3 regions of the Shewanella sp. SR44-4 genome follow, and region 1 is predicted to be linked to each of the others. Evidence: predicted binding sites of a transcription regulator. Region 1 holds the regulator's gene; each other region holds the start of a gene.

What was found. The regulator LexA, encoded in region 1, represses DNA repair genes until DNA is damaged. The targets are predictions, from matches to a motif close to TACTGTATNNNNATACAGTA.
Region 2: H5125_RS06175 (YebG family protein) is a predicted target of LexA. The motif match lies at 1,324-1,343, and genes of this name have one in related genera.
Region 3: H5125_RS13140 (LexA family transcriptional regulator) is a predicted target of LexA. The motif match lies at 1,768-1,787, and genes of this name have one in related genera.

The regions. Positions count from the first base shown of each region.
Region 1 is NZ_JACJDU010000002.1:132,102-135,388, forward strand. Features, by position in the region: gene plsB (glycerol-3-phosphate 1-O-acyltransferase PlsB) at 1-810, opposite strand, end outside; gene lexA (transcriptional repressor LexA) at 1,075-1,689, shown strand; gene H5125_RS01880 (cell division inhibitor SulA) at 1,686-2,192, shown strand; gene coxB (cytochrome c oxidase subunit II) at 2,588-3,287, shown strand, end outside.
Region 2 is NZ_JACJDU010000008.1:108,522-111,808, reverse strand. Features, by position in the region: gene H5125_RS06185 (paraquat-inducible protein A) at 1-405, opposite strand, end outside; gene H5125_RS06180 (paraquat-inducible protein A) at 515-1,141, opposite strand; gene H5125_RS06175 (YebG family protein) at 1,355-1,648, shown strand; gene H5125_RS06170 (GAF domain-containing protein) at 1,698-2,156, shown strand; gene proQ (RNA chaperone ProQ) at 2,434-3,045, shown strand; gene prc (carboxy terminal-processing peptidase) at 3,067-3,287, shown strand, end outside.
Region 3 is NZ_JACJDU010000026.1:52,323-55,609, reverse strand. Features, by position in the region: gene H5125_RS13150 (ABC transporter ATP-binding protein) at 1-343, opposite strand, end outside; gene H5125_RS13145 (ABC transporter permease) at 346-1,458, opposite strand; gene H5125_RS13140 (LexA family transcriptional regulator) at 1,871-2,284, shown strand; gene H5125_RS13135 (Y-family DNA polymerase) at 2,291-3,287, shown strand, end outside.

The DNA.
Region 1 (3,287 bases):
GGCAATACGCACCAAACTATCAGAATAGTCGGCGGCAATTTCATCAAGGTATTCAATGGCGGTTTCACGTGCTTTCTCGACTGTTACTTTCTTATTTGCAGACTCTTCTTCAATGGCTTTTTTGATAGATTCTGATTTTAATAAAGAGGCAAACAACGCTTGTCGATTCGGTAATTGTGGCCCCGTCATGACTTTGCGTTGACGGCGGAAATGCACACGGGCGACTCGGGTTAATTTGTGAGCAATTCTTTTATCAGTACCATGTTCATCGGCCATATGACGAAGCGATAATGCATTAGAAAACTGGACGAAATTATGGCGTCCTAAAAATAAAATCATTAACCATTTACGTAACCACGTAGGGTTTTCACGTTCAAATACAGCAGCTTTCATGCTGTCTTCTTCTTTACCTGGGGTACGTCCCCAATAAAGGCAAACAGGAACCAACTGTATATCTAATTCAGGGCTCTCACTATGAAGTGACAATAAACTGGTAAAATAATTAAGGAATTTGTCACCACTTTCACGTTTACCAAATAGTGGTTTGCGGCCCTCTAAACAGACCACACGAGGCACGGTTAAGCCATCAAGCTGTAATGGCTCATAAGGACTGGGCAGACCAAAGCCCTCGGTGATTTCGCTCAACGCGGCAATATCGCTAATAGATTCCGTTTTCATTAAATAAACCAAAGGTTTAGTTGGATCTATATTGAGGTCATCAAAAGGATCGTGAGGGACCACAATGGTCTGTACCATCCACTTTTGAATCCATCTTAATGCTCGTAAAAATATTGAATCTGGTTTTGACATGGTTATTTTCGCAACATAAGCCACTGTAATATTGTCGTATAGGATACCAGAAACCACCCTGCTTACACTATCAGACCGATCTATCTTTACGTTTAAGCTCTCACTATCAGAAATAACATAAGACAGAACATTAGTAATAGTTAATTAAAACATATTGTTGAGTGATACTTAATCAACAATATACAAAAAATAGTTGGTTAATACTTGCGCGAACACAAACACTGTATATAATGACAGTCACTGTATAAAAAGACAGGAATCATCATGAGACCGTTAACGCCGCGCCAAGCAGAAATTTTAGACTTAATTAAAAACAATATCGCCGAAACAGGTATGCCACCCACTCGTGCTGAAATTGCGAATCGTCTTGGCTTTAAAAGTGCTAATGCCGCCGAAGAGCATTTAAAAGCATTAGCCAAAAAAGGCTTTATCGAGATCATGCCTGGTACCTCAAGAGGCATTCGTTTACCTCATGAAGAACAGGTTGAAACCGGTCTGCCACTCATTGGACAGGTTGCTGCTGGTGAACCTATTTTGGCCCAAGAGCATGTAGAACAATACTATCAAGTCGATCCAAACATGTTTAAGCCCGCCGCAGATTTTTTATTGCGAGTGCGTGGTGACAGCATGAAAAACATCGGCATTTTAGAAGGCGACTTACTCGCTGTACATAAAATGCAGCAAGCACGTAATGGCCAGGTTGTTGTGGCACGTGTTGATGATGACGTCACCGTAAAACGATTTGAACAAAAAGGTAATGTGATTTATCTGCATGCCGAAAATGAAGATTACAATCCGATAAAAGTAGATTTAAGTTGCCAAAGCCTAACCATCGAAGGGCTTGCCGTTGGCGTTATCCGTAATGGAGATTGGTTATGAACAAACTAATGGGCATCGCGCCACGCCACCCGGGCTTATGGGTAGATTTAACTGAAACAGAACTGCATGGCACCCAAACCATTCAAACATTACAAACTGTCACCCAAGGTGAAGCTGAACTGAGCCAATTGTGCAGCCAGTTAGCAATATTGAGCCAGCAAGGCAGATGGATTGTATTAATTAGCCCGCCCCATATTGGCTATAAACATATGCTGGCAAGTGCTGGTGTAAGAATGGATCGCATTTTACTGGTACACACCAAAGATGAAGTCGAAACATTATGGGCCATGGAGAAAGCGCTCACTAGCGGTACATCGAGCGCAGTAGTAACTTGGACAAGCTCACTTGATGCTCGCGATAGTCGCCGTTTAGAAATTGTCGCCAAAAGTGCACGTGCATTAGGGGTGGTAATTGAAGATGTGAATGCTCACTTACCTCACAAACATCAACTTGTTAGCCCTACTTTAACAAATGGAACAAGTAATTTTTGCTCATTTCACTAAGCACGAACCCTTCATTACCAAGCCCTGTATTGAATTCAGGGTTTTTTTTCATCTTTTTTCAGCCTATTAGCCAACAAAGTGATCTTGATCAATGTTTAATCTACAAGTAATGTGGTTAACAAGGATGAAACATTTTTTATCTTTAATTGGACGTGAATGGCAGTAATCAAGATTACTTTCAGACAAATGAGCCAAATCAAAATTGATAAGTTCAGTAGTAGGTACAAGCGTGGTGCACAGCTAACAATAAAACCGTAGACCGTATGTTTACAGCCACCAAAGTACTTTGAGGTCATCAAACTTTTTTCGGGAACCGAAGAGTTTGCATAGAGCAGAGAATTACTGTGTGACTCTTCTTTGTAGTTGCTATTTGCAATTAGCAGAGGAGTAGTCTTGTGAAGCAATGGTTGTATTGTTTACTGGTGGTGTTTGTAGCACTTCCGCTTGGGGCATCAGAAATGCCCCTCAACATGACTCAAGGCGTGACAGATATCAGTGGCAAGGTTTATGACCTCCACATGACGATTCTTTACATCTGTTGTGTAATTGGGTTAGTGGTGTTTGGGATCATGATTTACTCAATGATTTATCACCGCAAATCAAAAGGCGCTGTCGCGGCCAATTTTCACGAAAGTACCAAAGTGGAAATTGCTTGGACCGTCATCCCTTTCATCATCTTAATCGGCATGGCTATTCCAGCCACCAAAACCTTGATTGCTATGGAAGATCCCAGTGATGCTGATCTCACCATAAAAATTACCGGGTCGCAGTGGAAGTGGCATTACAGCTATTTTGATAAAGACATCGAATTTTACAGCACATTATCCACTCCCAGAGCACAAATTGATGGCAGTGAGGCCAAAGGCGAGCATTACCTCCTTGAAGTCGATAAGCCATTAGTACTGCCCATTAACCAAAAAGTGCGCTTCTTGATGACATCTGATGATGTTATTCATTCATGGTGGGTACCCGCGTTTGCCGTTAAAAAAGATGCCAATCCAGGCTTTATCAACGAAGCCTGGACTCGTATTGATAAGCCTGGAACGTATCGCGGCCAATGTGCCGAGTTATGCGGTAAAGACCATGGTTTCATGC
Region 2 (3,287 bases), on a different contig from region 1:
GCGGCCGATCCATTCAATAATGTGAAACCCAACCATTAATTTTCTTTTTGATATTGGTAAGTTAAAACTAATAGCCGTCAAGTAAGTCGCTAAGCCAATAATTTTAAGCCAAGGTACTAAAATACTGGCAGTGAAAACAATGATAGCAATCGGAAACATACCGGTTTTGACTAAATGACTAATGCCACTAAAAATGGTGTCATTGGTGACCACTCCGCGATTAGTTAACAAGGTAATAGGGTAAATATTGGCGACAACAAGTAAAATTGTCGCGGTAACTAATAAAGCCCAACTTTGTTGGATGCTGGCATAACTACGGCTACTTAATTGACTAAAACAACGTCGACAATGACTGTTACTTGTGACGTTAAGTTTGCGACAAACAGGGCATAAACATAAGCCCATTTTCTTGCCCTGAATATGAGGTAAAACCTCAGTTTTCGGCTCGTTATCGGTATTCGCAGTTTGCTTAGGGCTGTCCACTATATGTTCATTGGATGGTGTAATTGGAGTACTAGGCATCTACATAACTCCACATGTGTTCTAGATTATATTCACGTTGTAAAAATAAGATGATGATAAACAACATTGTAAAACTGAATGTTCCCATACCAAAATACACATCGGAAAAGTCTGATAACTGAAAGGCCGACACGAGAAAACTGATGACATAAATTTCTAACATGGTCATTTGTGATATCAAACCATGATTTTTTAACAATGTAGTGTAGGTTCTTTGCCAAAATGAGTTGTGCAGTTTTAATTTTACAATTACAACTTGAGCCATAATTGACAAAATCAATAACCCAGGCGCGATAACTGCAGCAACCATTACCGCTAGGCCTACAACCCAATATCCTTCGGCCCAAACCGTCACAGCAGCTTGCAGCACCGTAGTGGTTCGTACACTGCCAAGGAAGTGGATTTCGAGTACTGGCAATAAATTAGCAGGAATAAAAATAATTAACGCCGCAACGCATAACGCTAGCATGCCATTAATGGAGCAATAAGGTGAATCATAGAGCGCCGTGTGGCAACGCGGACAAAGCGCACGGGCACTTGAAGGCAAAGCTCGTTTTCTCACTGCCAAATCACATGATTGGCATAGAATTATAGAATCATGATCATCAAATTCATGCATGAAGAATTAATCTAATCCATAGTAAAACACATTATTGGGTAGCGAAGAGTCAAACCTCTCTGCTTGGCCTTATATTGGCAGAAAAATGAGTTAATTGTTAAATAATCTCGATTTTCTTGTGCTTGATAATATCAGAATAATCAGAACACTTGCATCATAAGTTAACTATGTGAGATTCTATGCACTGTATATAAAAACAGTGAGGATTACATCATGGCAGTGATAACCCAATTTGTCGTGGTCAGAGAAGGGGTGGAAAAGATGACATTTATATCGAAGAAAGAGGCTGATGCCTACGATAAGATGCTTGATATTTCCGATAACCTAGTGCCATTTCTTATTAAGGCAGACCTCGGACTTGATGAAAATAAATGCGAACAGCTGGCATTTTATCTAGCAAACAATAAAGATGAGCTTTCTAACTTGCTAAAAGGCATCGTACAGGTTAAAAACGCTCCTACAGCGAAAACTAAAAAGACTACGGCTAAAACTACATCTGCAGAATAGTCGTATTCATCACTCATTCTTCGATTGAGTGTCAGCTTAAGGAATGGACATGAAAACCGAATTTTACCAAACATTAAATCGTCAAGCACAAGCTTTACTTGAAGGCGAAGATGATTTGATTGCTGCTATGGCAAATTTTTCAGCGTTGCTAAATGACAACCTAGAAGACCTAAACTGGGCAGGTTTTTATATTAAGCGTGGTGAACAATTAGTCCTTGGACCATTCCAAGGTAAAGTGGCTTGTACCCGTATCAATATCGGCAAAGGTGTTTGTGGCACTGCCGCAGCAGAAAATAAAACCCAACGAGTTGCCGACGTTCATCAATTTGATGGCCACATTGCATGCGATTCTGCCAGTAATTCAGAAATCGTGATCCCTGTTAGGCAGGGTAATGAGGTTGTGGCAGTGTTAGATATTGACAGCCCATTACTGAATCGATTCGATCAAGATGATCAAATTGGTTTAGAAAACATGGTAAAAAGTTTCGAAACTTGCCTATTTGGTTAAATAGCGAACAAATTAGATTAAATCATGGTCGCATTCGCTGTCGCGGGCTTTATAATATGCCGCTATACGCATTTGTGCTGGATTTACTGATGAGCGATGATTAAGCTGAGAGTAAGTTTGGTTAAATTGTTAAGGTTTGTTTCAATGACTTTAGCAAACTGGCGGATAGTGATATTTTGTACGTTAAGCCTTAACAGTAAGGTTTAACGAAAGATGAACGACTGCAAGGCAAATTGTATGCCGCATAATCAGTCCCTTTATTAACGTGGAAGTAAAAATGGAATCAACAGACAAGTTGACCGACACCAACGCAATTTTAGCGTATTTATATGAAACCTTTCCTTTATGCTTTATTGCAGAAGGTGAAACGAAGCCATTAAAAATTGGTTTGTTTCAAGATTTGGCTGAACGGTTAGCTGATGATTCTAAAGTCAGTAAAACACAATTACGTGTAGCGCTTCGTCGCTACACAAGCAGCTGGCGCTATTTGAAAGGCGTTAAAGCAGGTGCTAAACGTATAGATCTTGACGGTAATGAATGTGCTGAATTAGAACAAGAGCACATTGACCATGCTATTTTGACGCTTAAAGAAAGCCAAGATAAAGCCAAAGCAAAACGTCAAGCGTTAGCGCCTAAAAAGCCGGCAAAGAAAGTGGCACCTAAACGTGCTCCTGCCGTTAAAAAGGAACGTCCTGCACCGGTAGCGGCTCCAGTGATTAAACTTGTGCCGGCTAAGCTAGAAGATTTAAAACAAAAACAACGCGTTAATGTTAAATTAGGTGCCACACCTGTTCCTGGTGTTGTGACTGATATTAATAAAGAGGATGTGCTTGTTCAATTAGATTCTGGCTTATCCATCAAAGTACGTGCTGAGCACATACTATTATAGAAATTTAAGGAGTACTTGTTGATGCGAAAACTTACCTTGGCCGCGTCAATTGCCAGTTTATTTGTCGGCTTTTCGGCATGGGCAATTTCACCAACGATTCAAATCAGCGAGTTACCTAAACTAGCACAAGAGCCACAACATAAAGTGGCTAGCAAGCGAGTAACAACTTTGTTTACTCGCTCGCATTATCATCGTTTTGTACTTGACGATGCATTCTCTGAGCAAATATATACCCGTTTTCT
Region 3 (3,287 bases), on a different contig from region 1:
AAAGGTCGGTATAGAGCTGCAGGGGTAAAGCCACATTTTCGCCAAGCGACATGCTCGAAAACAATGCGCCTGTTTGGAAGGTAATCCCCCAGTTTTTGAGCATTGCTACCTGCGCGGGTTCATCTGCTTCATAAAAGTTTTTGCCTTGATAGAGTACTTCGCCTTGTAGTGGCGTGAGTAATCCCACCATCGATTTGAGCAAGGTTGTTTTGCCACAACCACTGCCGCCAATGACAAAAAAGATATCATTCTTGTTAATGTCGAAGTTGAGTTTTTTTTGCACCTCGGTACTGCCGTAGCCGACTGATAGATTACGTACACTGATAAAGGCATCATCAACCATGGTTAGATCCCTAATTTATCGTATAAGATATTAAGCGCCGCATCGGAGACAACCAAAAAAACAATGGCCTTAACCACAGCGTGGGTCGTCGCTAAACCAACGGCATTCGAGTCACGTCCGCAAAGCAGTCCTGCCTGACAACCCGCAATCGCAATTAAAAACCCAAAAATTAAACTCTTTATTAAACCAGTGGAAATATCTACCCAATCAATCGCAACCTGGGTTTGCAAAATATATTGGGTATAACTCACGCCCATGCCGTTAGCAACTAACGCACCGCCAATCATGCCTATTACATCCGAATAAATACACATTAGCGGCATAATAAAAATTAATGCTAATAACCGCGGTAAAACCAGAAACTCCATAGTGGGAATGCCCATCACTCGCAGCGCATCAATTTCTTCATTAACTTGCATGGTGCCTAATTGCGCAGCATAAGCGGCTCCAGTTCGGCCAGCCATAATAACGCCTGTCATTAAGGCACCCATTTCACGCACCATTCCGATAGCCACTAAATTAGCCACATATACCTGGGCGCCTAATTGACGCAGCTGTACCGAGCCTAAATAAGCCAAAATCATTCCCACTAGCAGACTAATTAAGGTGACAATAGCAAGCCCTTTAGGCCCAGCTTGTTCGATAAAAAAAACGATATCACTTCGGCGAGTTCTCGCTCTGCCAACCAACCAACGCCCGAGTGCCAAAGTGCAGTTACCGACAAATACTAATCCATCGTGTACTTGTAAGCCTTGGTTAATCAATCCTCGACGTAAGGTCGGCCATAGCCCGCCTAGGGCACCTTCATTAGTTGGTTGATAAACCGCAACATCGGTAGCGAGCAGCAGTAGTTGCTGCAACCCTTGAGGTGTTTGTTGAGTGTCTAGTGATAGTTTATGTTGCTCACACCAGCGAGATAATTGTAATAAGGCAATGGCGAGGCTTGAATCCCAATGAGACAACTCTGTGGTGATTAAAGTGACAGATTGGCAATTAGATGGCAGCTCAGCACAAATATCTGCGCCTAGCGGTGCTTGGCCTAATTGCCAATCACCAGCAAGGTTCAGTAAGCAGTTATCATCGTGCATGTCGATATGGAATGTTGCGAGTGTCATACTAGACCCCCGAGCCAATATGAAATAAGTCTATTCGTTTGTTTAATAAATAGGTTAGCTTGATTTTTGATCCTGTTATCAGTGTAGACCAAGCTCATTGATTATATTTTGACCTTGGACATATTATTTCATCAATAATGAAGCTATCACTTTGATGTATTGACGCTTTGCTACATTGAAGAAGCATTAGTTATGGACCGATGTTGTTGTGCAGAGGCAATAAAAACGGCGTTAACGATTGAACATAACCGCCGCTTGTCGTGATTTAAAGCAAATAAACTTGCGCTGACAAAATTTAACGCTAATATATACTGTGTTTTTATACAGTATATGTTTATACAGTGCTTATTTGTGTGCTGTTTATTTATACGGTTTGTATTTATACAGTACATATCATATTAGAGGTTGTCATATGCGCGTTATTCCCATTGCAGCCAGCGCCGGCATTACCGGTTTTGAATCTCCTGCCGCTGAGTATCTTCAGTTAGGCCTCAGCCTTGATGAGATATTAATCCAGCATCCAAGTTCTACTTTTATTGGCTTAGCCCAAGGTGAGTCGATGCAAGGTGTGGGAATATATGATGGTGACTTATTGATTGTCGACCGCCATGAAACGGCTAGAAATGGCGACGTGATAGTGGCTAATTTTAATGGTGAGTTTGTGTGTAAAATTCTCGACATGCATCGGCGAATGCTGATGTCGTCTAATGAGCAACATTTACCTGTGACCATCTGCGACTATGATGACTTTAGTATTGAAGGTGTGGTTATTCGCTCAATTCGTTGTCATCGTCAAAGCCCACTGCTTATCAGCAAAAAAGGTTAGGTAACAATGTTTGCCTTAGTCGATGCCAATGCTTTTTATTGCAGTGCAGAACAGGTTTTTCGTCCTGACTGGCGCGGCAGACCGATTATTGTACTGAGCAATAACGATGGCTGTATTGTCGCGGCTAATCGGCAAGCAAAAGAGGCGGGTATTGAGAAGTTTTTGCCTTACTTTCAAGCTAAAGCATTATGTGCCCAGCGCAATGTCATTGTGTGTTCATCTAATTATGAATTGTATGCCGATTTATCGGCAAAGATGATGGCAATAATTGGTCGTTTTGCACCAGAGCAACATGTGTACTCCATCGATGAAAGCTTCCTGTCTTTTAAACATTGTTATCCCGCAATCAAATGCCTGCATAGCCAAGGTCAGTTAATTCGCCGTGCCGTTTGGAAAGAAGCCCGCCTGGCTGTTTGTGTGGGCATGGGCCAAACGTTAACCTTAGCTAAAATAGCCAATCACGCCGCTAAAAAAATACCGGGATACCAAGGTGTGTGCGTTATCGACACTGCGCAGCAACGTAATGACATTTTACGCCAGCTTGCCGTTAAAGAGGTGTGGGGGATTGGCAGGCGCATCAGTAAAAAGCTTGAATTGATGAATATTCGCAGCGCATACGATCTCGCCTCTATGCCACCGAGTCTAGCCAGAAAACAATTTAGTATTCAAATTGAACGCACCGTGCGAGAACTTAACGGCGAAGTGTGTAAACAATGGGATGAGGCTAGGGCAGATAAAAAACAAATTTTTTCCACTCGTAGTGTGGGTGAACGTATTTGCGATTTTGAATCGCTATTACAGGCATTGAGTAAACATGTTGGCATCGCAGCAAGTAAAGCTCGTCAACAAGGCTCACATTGCAAAACCATGTTGTTATTTGCCAGTAATTCGCCCCACGACGAGCGGCCTGTGAGTTATAAAGTTATTGTCCATTTTCCGTGTCCAACCAATTGCACCATTGAACTCACCAAAGCCATGACAGACGCCGCCCCGAGATTATTTA